2 regions of the Sporosarcina sp. FSL K6-3508 genome follow, and region 2 is predicted to be linked to the other one. Evidence: predicted binding sites of a transcription regulator. Region 2 holds the regulator's gene; the other holds the start of a gene.
The links. The regulator NrdR, encoded in region 2, represses ribonucleotide reductase genes. The targets are predictions, from matches to a motif close to AACACNATATATNGTGTT.
Positions count from the first base shown of each region.

Region 1: a site for NrdR is predicted at 3,128-3,145, ahead of MKX97_RS07965 (vitamin B12-dependent ribonucleotide reductase). Genes of this name have one in related genera too.

Region 1 is NZ_CP152016.1:1,643,397-1,648,689, forward strand. Features, by position in the region: gene gcvPB (aminomethyl-transferring glycine dehydrogenase subunit GcvPB) at 1-269, shown strand, start outside; gene MKX97_RS07950 (ATP-binding protein) at 323-1,588, opposite strand; gene MKX97_RS07955 (rhodanese-like domain-containing protein) at 1,650-2,027, opposite strand; gene MKX97_RS07960 (biotin/lipoate A/B protein ligase family protein) at 2,175-3,008, shown strand; gene MKX97_RS07965 (vitamin B12-dependent ribonucleotide reductase) at 3,171-5,293, shown strand, end outside.
Region 2 is NZ_CP152016.1:2,112,538-2,117,830, forward strand. Features, by position in the region: gene thrS (threonine--tRNA ligase) at 1-641, opposite strand, end outside; T-box leader at 689-915, opposite strand; gene dnaI (primosomal protein DnaI) at 1,103-2,044, opposite strand; gene MKX97_RS10390 (helicase DnaB) at 2,045-3,406, opposite strand; gene nrdR (transcriptional regulator NrdR) at 3,440-3,907, opposite strand; gene MKX97_RS10400 (glyceraldehyde-3-phosphate dehydrogenase) at 4,025-5,047, opposite strand; gene coaE (dephospho-CoA kinase) at 5,236-5,293, opposite strand, start outside.

The DNA.
Region 1 (5,293 bases), 470 kb from region 2:
ATATGGCGAAACGCCTCCTGGATTTCGGTTACCATCCGCCAACGATTTATTTCCCGTTGAACGTTGAAGAGGGTATGATGATCGAGCCGACGGAAACAGAGTCTAAGGAGACACTGGATGCGTTTATTGAGGCAATGATTCAAATTGCGAAAGAGGTAGAAGAGAACCCTGAAATCGTCCAGGAAGCACCGCATACGACAGTAATTGGCCGCTTGGATGAAACAAAGGCAGCTCGCAAGCCGGTATTGCGTTACACGAAGGAAGCTTAACCAATAAGAAAAGGAGAGACGGAATGACTCGTCTCTCCTTTTTTACGCGAACATTAGAATCCGATAGAAGAATCGGTATCCCAATCATTTCGAGTGGCTTGCCTATGTTGTTTTTGTAGTTGCCGGATGCGTTCATCGTAAATAATAATGCCTTCGTAATGGTAGGTTAGAGCAATCGACATATACAATTCATTTAATTGAGAAATCGATAAGCCTTTTGTTTTTTTAGCGATTTCATTCGTTGCGTTGTCATTTAATAGTTTCTTACGATCAAGTTTTTCGATATATTGTTTGCGTACATCTTCAATAGGAGAGACGATTTCATACGTACTATCGAAGCGTCCTGCCCGATTGATTAAAGCAGGGTCAATCCGTTCGGGGTAGTTCGTCGTGCCAATGATGAATAAGCCGTCTCTGACGTGCACACCGTCTAATATATTCAAAAAAGTACTTCGCATATGTTCAGGCATGGAGTCAATATCCTCAATAACGAGAATTGCAGGCGCCAGCCGTTCCACTGTAGAAAACACTTCCTGTACGGAATGACTGCCTGTGAATTCCGTGATTTGCCAATAAACAACAGGTGCGTCGGTCGTTCCGGTAATCGAGCGAACAAGTGTCGTTTTGCCGTTACCCGGAGAGCCATAGAGCAAAATCCCCCGTTTATACGGCAATCCGTATTCTTTGAAAAATGCACCGTCGTCATGGAAAAATTCATCGATTGAGCGGTAAAGCTCGTTTTTTAAATGCTCATCCAATAATACGTCGCTTCGTTCAATTTGTTCTCCTAAGCCGTAAGTTTTCTTTTCGATTCCTTCTTCCGTGTCGACTAAATACGTGATATTCGTCTTCATCGACTCGCGTTGCAGATTATTCAATTCTTCAATAAAGTTCTTCACATGCTCTGCCGACGGAGCAAAGACCGTATGTTCCGACCATGTAGAACCAGTGGCGACATAGTAGCTAATATTAGCTATTGCTATTTGATGGTCAGGAAAAAAGATCAACTGATTGTCAATTGTTTCAGCGCTTTGCAAGGCAAAACCACTTGTAGATCCATCTTGCTGAATCTTTTCTGTGGGCAGTGTCTCATAAATGTGGCAAAGTGATTGATAGGGCAATTTTTTACGATGAATCAGTTCAGGGAGCATCGTCTCTGTATACGAAGCGAATTCATCTACTTGAACAATCCGCCAACCCGCAGCGGAGTGCTTGTTAAGTTTATTTATAATGGCCTGGATGATGACGCTGTAATTTTGGTAATGAGGCAATTTTTCATAGTGGTCCGAGCTGAGAGAGATTAAAAATTCCTGTTTCATCGATTGTGTAATTCTCCTTTAGAAATAGTAAATCCTCCCGGTTAAGGAGGATCTAGTATTATTATTTTGTTTTGATCTTGCCTGTCCACTGCTTGAACCCGCCACGTAGTTGATAGATTTCCGTACAACCTTTTTTCTTAAGGAATAAAGCTGCGCGGCCTGTACGGCTAGTGTTTTGGTCGTAAAGATAAATCGGCTTATCAGGACGTATTTCTCTATAGCGCTGGGTGAACTGAGTGAATGGAATATTTCGTGCACCTAAAATATGTCCAGCGTCGAAATCTTTTGGTTCACGGATGTCAATCAATTGTGCTTTTCGGTATCCTTGAATGAATTCTTCCTGTGTTAAAGTGGTAAGAGCTTTTCCCACCCGAACATATGTAATAACGAAATAAAGAATGATCGCGAGCACAACGGCTCCTAAAATATAATACGTCAAAAAACTTCCCCCTTTTATCAATATCTCTAGTATAAAGATTTTCTAGCATCAGTTCAATCGGAATGATAAAATGTAATGCGTTATTGTTTTTTTCGTTCACGATTTCATATAGCATAAATGCAGTACGATAGACGAAGGAGAATGAATATGACAAAAGCAGTTTGGCATTATGTGGATTCGGGTAAGTGTACACCTTCTTTCAATATGGCGCTGGATGAAGCGCTTCTTGACTTACATAGCCGCGGGGAAATCGGACCGGTTCTGCGTTTTTATGAATGGTCTCCCGCAACATTATCCATCGGTTATTTTCAGCGTATAGAAAAAGATATCGATATGGAAAAGGTAAAAGAACTGGAGTTGGGCTTTGTCCGCAGACCGACGGGTGGCAGAGGCGTTCTGCATGAGCATGAATTGACTTACAGTGTGATTGTCAGTGAGCACTATAAAGGAATGCCGGAATCCGTCACAGAAGCATATCGTGTGATCTCAGGCGGTCTGCTCCAAGGCTTCCGCAACTTAGGTTTGCAGGCGGAGTTCTCCATTCCGGATAAAGACGTGACGGACCAATTAAGGAACCCTAAGAGTGGGGTTTGCTTCGATGCGCCAAGTTGGTATGAATTAGTGGTGGAAGGAAAAAAAGTCGCGGGCAGTGCGCAGACACGTCAAAAAGGAGTGATTCTCCAACACGGTGCCATACTGATGAGTCTAGATGTAGACAAGCTGACGTCTATTTTTAAATATTCATCTCCGGAGTTGAAGGAACGTGTGCGCAGAACATTGCCAGACCGGGCAATTGCAATTGATCGGCTGACAGATCGAGACATCACAGTCGATGAATGCAAAGTGGCCTTTTCACAAGGCTTTGAAAAGGCACTGGATATTTCATTGGAGCCACTCGAACTAACGGAAGAACAAATGGCATTGGTGCGTCAAATTGAGAATGAAAAATATGCCAATGATGACTGGAATTACAAAAAGTAAAGTTAGTTCTTTTGCTTTATTTTTTTAAAGGAAGGTTGTTGTATCAATCTTTTTAAACTCGAATAAAAAATTTGTGGATTGACAAAGTTTCAAGATATAGTAGATTAGGGAATAGAAAGAACACAACATGTTGTGTTCTATGAAGTCGAAGGAGGATGTTATATGGTTACGGTTTCGAAACAAGGCGAGCCATTTCTGGACAAAAAGCAGTTAAATGAGGACATTTCACAATTTCATCAAGTGCACCCGATCACTGAGGATATGAAACTGACGCATAGCGGGGTGTCGCGTCTCGTGATGATCGATCGCTATTCATTTAAAGACACTGAAAAAAAGACGTTGAAGGTAGGAGACTTTGTTGTCTTGACAGTTAGGGAAGATCCGAAATTCCCTGCACGCGGATTGGGATATATTACAAAGTTGGACAAGGCAGAAGGGAAGGCGGAAATTTGGATCGAAGAAGAATACCGCTCTTCCATTGACGATCCTGAGGAACAACACAAAGGAATCATCTCGCGGCCGTTAGATGTGCTAGAGAAACCTCTTGAAGTGTATTACGAACAAATCGCAAAACGGAATGCGACAGGCTTAGCTACTGTAGAGAAAACAGCGGACAGAAGAACGCAATCGTATGAGATGTTCTACGAGCAGTTGAAATCATTAAATTATGTTCCAGCTGGACGAGTTCTGTACGGAGCAGGTTCGGAAACGGATGTTACATTCTTCAATTGTTACGTCATGCCTTTCGTTCCGGATTCTCGTGAAGGAATTTCAGATCACCGCAAGCAAGTGATGGAAATCATGAGTCGTGGCGGCGGTGTAGGAACGAATGGTTCGACATTGCGACCGCGCAACACACTGGCACGCGGAGTGAACGGAAGATCTTCTGGTTCTGTTTCGTGGCTGGACGATATTGCGAAATTGACACATCTTGTTGAGCAGGGTGGATCAAGACGAGGAGCACAAATGATTATGTTAGCTAACTGGCACCCTGACATTTGTGAATTTATCATCTCCAAGATGCAGAATCCGCGAATTTTGCGTTATTTGATCGAAAACACGGAAGACGAGTTAATTCAGAAACTCGCGAATGAAAAATTGAATTTCAAACCATTGACACCGCAAGAAGAAGCGATGTATCAAGGTATCACGAATTATAAGCAAATTCCTGGCCAAGGCGGCTTCAACGATGCAATCATTCGCGATGCAGAGCTGAAATTGCAGGATGGCGGAACATTTACAGTTCATAATCCGGAATTTTTAACAGGTGCGAATATTTCCGTTACATTAACGGATGATTTCATGAAAGCAGTGGAGGAAGACGGCGATTACGATCTTCGTTTCCCGGCAGTTGAAAATTATTCACCTGAAGAAATGGCGCATTACAACGAACAATGGCACGAAGTCGGTGATGTGCGCGAATGGGAAAGACTTGGTCACGAAGTCCGCGTGTACCGTACGATCAAAGCCCGCGCATTATGGGATCTTATCAATATTTGCGCAACATATTCTGCGGAACCGGGAATTTTCTTTATTGATAATGCGAATGACGAAACGAATGCGAAAGCGTATGGACAGCAAGTTGTAGCGACGAACCCGTGTGGTGAACAACCACTTGCACCATATTCTGTCTGTAATTTGGCAGCTGTCAACCTTGCTGAGATGGCAGATAAAGAAACGAAGACAGTGAACTTCGAGAAATTAAAAGAAACCGTTCGAATCGGTGTGCGCATGCAAGATAACGTCATCGATGCAACCCCGTATTTCTTAGAAGAAAATAAAGTACAAGCCCTTGGCGAACGCCGAGTAGGACTGGGCGTCATGGGACTCGCAGATCTTCACATCTATTGCGAAAAAGAATACGGATCGCCTGAAGGCAATCAATTGGTGGATGAAGTATTTGAAGCGATTGCGACTACTGCTTACCGCGAATCAATTGAACTTGCGAAAGAAAAAGGAAGCTTTCCATTCTTGATTGGCAAGACAGATGAAGAAACAAAAGCATTGCGTCAGGCATTTATTGAGACAGGTTATATGAAACGTATGCCTGAAGATATTCGAGAAGCGATTCTAGAGCATGGTATTCGAAACTCCCATTTACTGACAGTTGCGCCGACTGGGTCCACTGGAACAATGGTTGGAGTTTCTACCGGCCTTGAACCATATTTCTCCTTTACGTATTACCGAAGCGGACGTCTCGGTAAATTCATCGAAGTGAAAGCGGAAATCGTAGAAGAGTATTTGCAAAACAATCAAGATGCTGATCCGGAAAATTTACCAAATTG
Region 2 (5,293 bases):
TTGTCAGAGTTCCCTCTCCAATAAGCGCCCGCAATGCTGAGCAATTTGAACTCTTTTAGTTTACCGGTAGACGGTACGTGAATTCCACGGCAAAGGTCGAAAAACTCGCCTTGTTCATAGATTGAGACTTGTTCACCCTCGGGAATTGCTTCAAGAAGTTCCAATTTATATTCATCATCAATTTCTTTGAAACGTTTTTCTGCTTCTTCTCGTGAAACATCATGACGCACAATAGGAAGATTTTCACCAATGATCCGTTTCATTTCTTTTTCTAATTCTGGTAGATCCTCTGCTGTGATCGGCGTCGGTGAATCGATATCATAGTAAAATCCGTTTTCAATAACCGGACCGATTCCAAGCTTCGCGTCAGGAAACTTACGTTTGACAGCTTGTGCTAAAAGGTGAGCAGTACTATGACGTAAGATTTCCAATGCTTCGTCTGAAGTTGGTGTCACGATACTGATTTCCCCATCTTCATGGATCGGTGTTTTCAAATCGATTAGCTGATCTCCAATTTTCCCTGCCAATGCACTTTTTCGCAATCCAGGACTGATAGACCCCGCAACATCTTCTGTTGTTGTTCCATTTTCAAATTCCTTTACTGCTCCATCCGGAAAAGTTAAATGAATGTTTTCTGCCATTTTGCCATACTCCCTTTCTTTTTTTGAACACAAAAAAGCCTCATCCCTAAAGGGACGAGGCTTGAGCTCGTGGTTCCACCCTTCTTCCTTCTGTTCGCATTTGCGAATAGATGAAGCTTTCGATCGGCTAACGGGCCGTTACCGTCATCAGCTACTATATTCACTGATGCTGCTTGGAGGTGGTAAATTATTTTTCCTGCCTGCAAGGGTTTCAGCCATGCCCCTGCTCTCTGAAAGGTGAAAAAGTAACTGTTGTCCTCTTCGATGCATTTTGACAAATTATTTATATTGAACTGAGTAATAGTATAAAAAAGTCTGAGCGGAATTGCAAGTTTATTTTCTTATTTCCTTAATTTCATAACCAAAATCCGATGAAATGGCATAAGTAAAGTTTAGCGGCGACACGAGATTTATGCTGCAGACGGGACGCTTTAAGCCTTAATAAAAAACATTATATAACATCAATCCCGCCAGTTTTTACCGCCCAGTTTGAGCGGAGTGCTGACCATGCGAATTCTTTCCATGAGCCGGCCTGCTTTCATCGGTTCCTTTTCACCGCGCTGAGATGTGGTCAAATGATGTTCGAGCACATCGTAATCGAAATTGGATGTGAAGAAGACAGGCAATTTTTCGGCCATTCGATATTGCAAGATGGTACCGAGCACTTCATCTCTGGTCCAGCTTGACATCGTTTCAGCACCGATATCATCCAACATTAATATCGGAGCTTTTTTGACGAATTCCACTTTTTCATCCAATGTCTGGTTTTGGATAGATTGCTTCATTTCACGTAAAAACTCTGGGACGTATACAACAACTGTTTGAATTTTACGTGTTGCCAGTTCATTCGCCAAAGCGCCTAATATGAAGGACTTCCCAACTCCATAATCTCCATACAAATACAAACCGCGTTCAGGAATCTCACCTGTGGAGTCAATGGTGTTCAAAAAATTCTTCGCAGCCCGCATGATTTGGACACGGCTGTCTTCAGTTTTAAAATCGACATTTGACAGTCGAGCTTCCATCACATCTTTTGGCATATACATGCTATTGACCATTTTCGATACATTTCGACGTTCATCGTCAAGTTGCTTGGTCGGACAGACGACGTAGTCCAGGTCGATGAGACGCTGTGCGATTACCAGTTTGGGTTCGAATCCTTTCATGACATTGACGCAGCCTTCTAGGTTTGGACAGCGTTCACAAGCATGCGAGGCGGTTGAGAACTCATACAGTTTCCCTAAACTGCGATTCACTACTTCTGTATTGATTTCGTCTGAATGTTCACTGATGAATTGCTGGACAGCAATGTCTTCTAGCACTTCTTGCCGAAGTTCCTCGTATTTTGCAGCCAATGAAGGAGCATTGACCACCCGCTTCATAGCATCTCCGATTCGTTCCAATTATTTCACCTCTGTTTCTTGAATCCCCAGTTCCTTCATTAATTTCCGTCGTTCTTCCTCTACGTTAAAATCAGAAGGCGTTTCTGCTTTTTTCGATTTATTGGTACGTTTGGCAAACCATTCAGGCACTTTCTCTTCTCGAATTGGTTTTCGTGTACCTGTATTCGGCTGTTTTCCTTCTTTTAGCCACTTCATATATTTATCATGTTCTTTTCGTGCAAGCTCAAGCGCTGTCTTGACATCCTCTACTTTTTTACTTGCCCAATGAGAGGCAATGCGTTCTGCAAAGCCTTTCGTAATTTTCATATCGTTACGCAACATGATGTATTGGAACAACGCATTTACAACACCAATTGGAAACTCGTGAGTCAGAATAAGTTCTTCTGCTAAATTAATATCGACTGATAATGGTTCTTTGTCAGTAATCTGCCTTAGCATATCAATTGTAGAAATATTTTCTAAATAATAAACCAACTCTTCTTCCCGACTCAAGTCTTCTGGCATTGGCTCATCATTTACCGGTAAAGCGAATGCTTTCTTTAAACGAGGCGGCACTTTCGAGCGGTTCATCTTATAAAATTCAGCGGCGGCTTTTCGCGCCCGCTCCTCTGTAACTTGATGGTTTTCGTCCATTGCAATCATCACAACTTTTTGCATATCCAAAGGCGTCAATGTATATAAAAAAGAAAGTTTTGCTATCATTTCCTGGGAAATACTGCGAAGTGAAGACTTCGGAATCATTTGTTCAGACAGTCCGCTATAAAATAACTCGAAGTTGAAATCTGACATATAAAAAGGGATTCCAGGGGCAACTGTTTTCCCTTGAAACTCCAAGCCATATGTTAACTCCATAGCCTGATCCCCTCTTGCAGGCTGAAATACGTCTAAAAAAGTACGGGAAATGTCTTGATACATTTCTTCATTGATTGATTCTTGAAGAAACCGGCTGCGTAGTTGGCGATATGGCTGTTCACCTATTTTACTGAATAAAAAAGTGGATAATAACGGATCGTGAAAGAAAGAAGGCGCGTCTAGCGGCGGCAGTAACTCGTATAGAAAAGAGCGGTTCTCCATCTCATCTGTTTTTTTATAAGTCCGAAGCAATCCAATCGCCTCTAATGAAATTCTCGCTTCAAAAATTCTTTGAAGTGGGAATGATAAGATATTCATTAAATAGTAATGAGTATGCTCTTGGGCCTCCATATTTTCAGCATCCGTCCAAAGTGTCAAAAACAAACTGACAGCCTCTGAACCGATGAGTGGCTGATAAAACAAAGTGATCATCTGCCGGTCATAAACGGAAAAAGGATGCGCTAGTTTTACTTGGAAGGAATCGACAGGCTGTAGTTCTGTATAAAGCATTATGACAATCTCCTCCTCCTCTGGTTAAACGATTTACTCTTGTTGGTCTTTCCTGCTTTGTAAATGCTGTAATTCATCTATGAACACGGTGATATCTTTGTATTGCCGATAAACAGAAGCGAAGCGGACGTATGCAACTTCGTCTACGTCAATCAACCGTTCCATCACCATTTCACCTACTTGATCGGAGTCTATTTCTACGATCCCTGCACTTCGCAGCTCTTTTTCAATCGAGATAACAATACCTTTCAATTTTTCTATAGGGACGGCTCGCTTTTCACAGGCACGAATTAAACCTCTAAGCAATTTTTCACTGCTGAACTCCTCGCGCGTTGCGTCTTTTTTGACGACAATGAGCGGGGTATGTTCTACTTTTTCAAAAGTCGTGAAACGATAACTACATTTTTCGCATTCACGTCTTCTACGAATTGAGCGATTTTCTTCTGCCGGACGCGAATCGATAACGCGTGTTCCATTGTAATGGCAAGCTGGACATAACATAGTCGGTTCCTCCGCATTTTTAATTGGTACCTTTCATTATAACAGAAACTGCCGGTACAACAACAGAAGGGTAATGAAAAACACTTCACCGATTATGGTGAAGTGTTCGCTCTGCCATTATAAAATTACTTTATTGTTCAAAGCAGCTGCTACTTTTTTAGTTAATTGGACTACGCGTGCTGAATAGCCCCACTCATTGTCATACCAAGCAAGTACTTTTATCTTACGCCCCCCCATTACCATCGTGGAAAGACCGTCAATCGTTGCAGATTCTGTTGTCGTGTTGAAGTCGATAGAAACAAGCGGTTCCGTCGTGAAACGCATGATACCTTTCAATGGCCCATTTGCTGCTTTTAGAAATGCATTATTCACTTCTTCAACAGTCACATCTTTTTCTACGTCTACAACTAAGTCTACAAGTGATACGTTTGGTGTTGGAATACGTAATGCCAAGCCATGAATTTTCCCTTCAAGTTCAGGGAGGACTAAAGATAATGCTTTCGCTGCTCCAGTTGAAGTTGGGATAATTGACTCGCCGCAAGAACGAGCACGACGTAAATCTTTATGTGGATTATCCAAGTTTTTCTGGTCATTCGTGTAAGCATGTACCGTTGTCATTAAGCCATTCACAATACCAAATTCATCGTTCAATACTTTTGCTACTGGCGCCAAACAGTTGGTCGTACAGCTGGCATTCGAAATAACGCTATGTTTTTCAACGTCCAGTTTGTCATCGTTAACACCAAGTACTACTGTGACATCTTCATTTTTACCAGGAGCCGTCAAGATTACTTTCTTTGCTCCAGACCCTAAGTGAAGTGCTGCTTTTTCACGCGAATTAAATACACCTGTTGATTCGATCACGATGTCAACACCGAGTTCTTTCCACGGCAGCTTTGATGGGTCGCGTTCAGAAATGAGTTGTACACGTTTGCCGTCTACAATGATGGCATTTTCTTCAGTTTGAATGTCACCGTCAAACACACCGTGAGTGGAATCATATTTTAATAGGTGAGCAATCGTTTCTGCTGGATATGTCGCGTTTACGGCAACTAAATTAACATCTTCTTCCTTGATGATTTGACGGAATACCATCCGTCCAATACGGCCGAGTCCGTTAATCGCAATTGTAGTAGTCATGAAAGGGATCCTCCTGCATGTATGTTATACTTATTATCTTTTATCGTTAATTAGTATAACACATATTACGATTTAGCCAACACTATTAGATGTTTATTTTAAAAAATAAATTTTCTAAATATACGAAAGAAATACTACTTACAAACACGAACGAACTACGGATATTATGCGGTACCGTCGGGTACTCCTTATAATGGCGTCGCTTGCCAGTCAGCTAGTATTTTTTCTAACTGTTTTTCAGTTTCT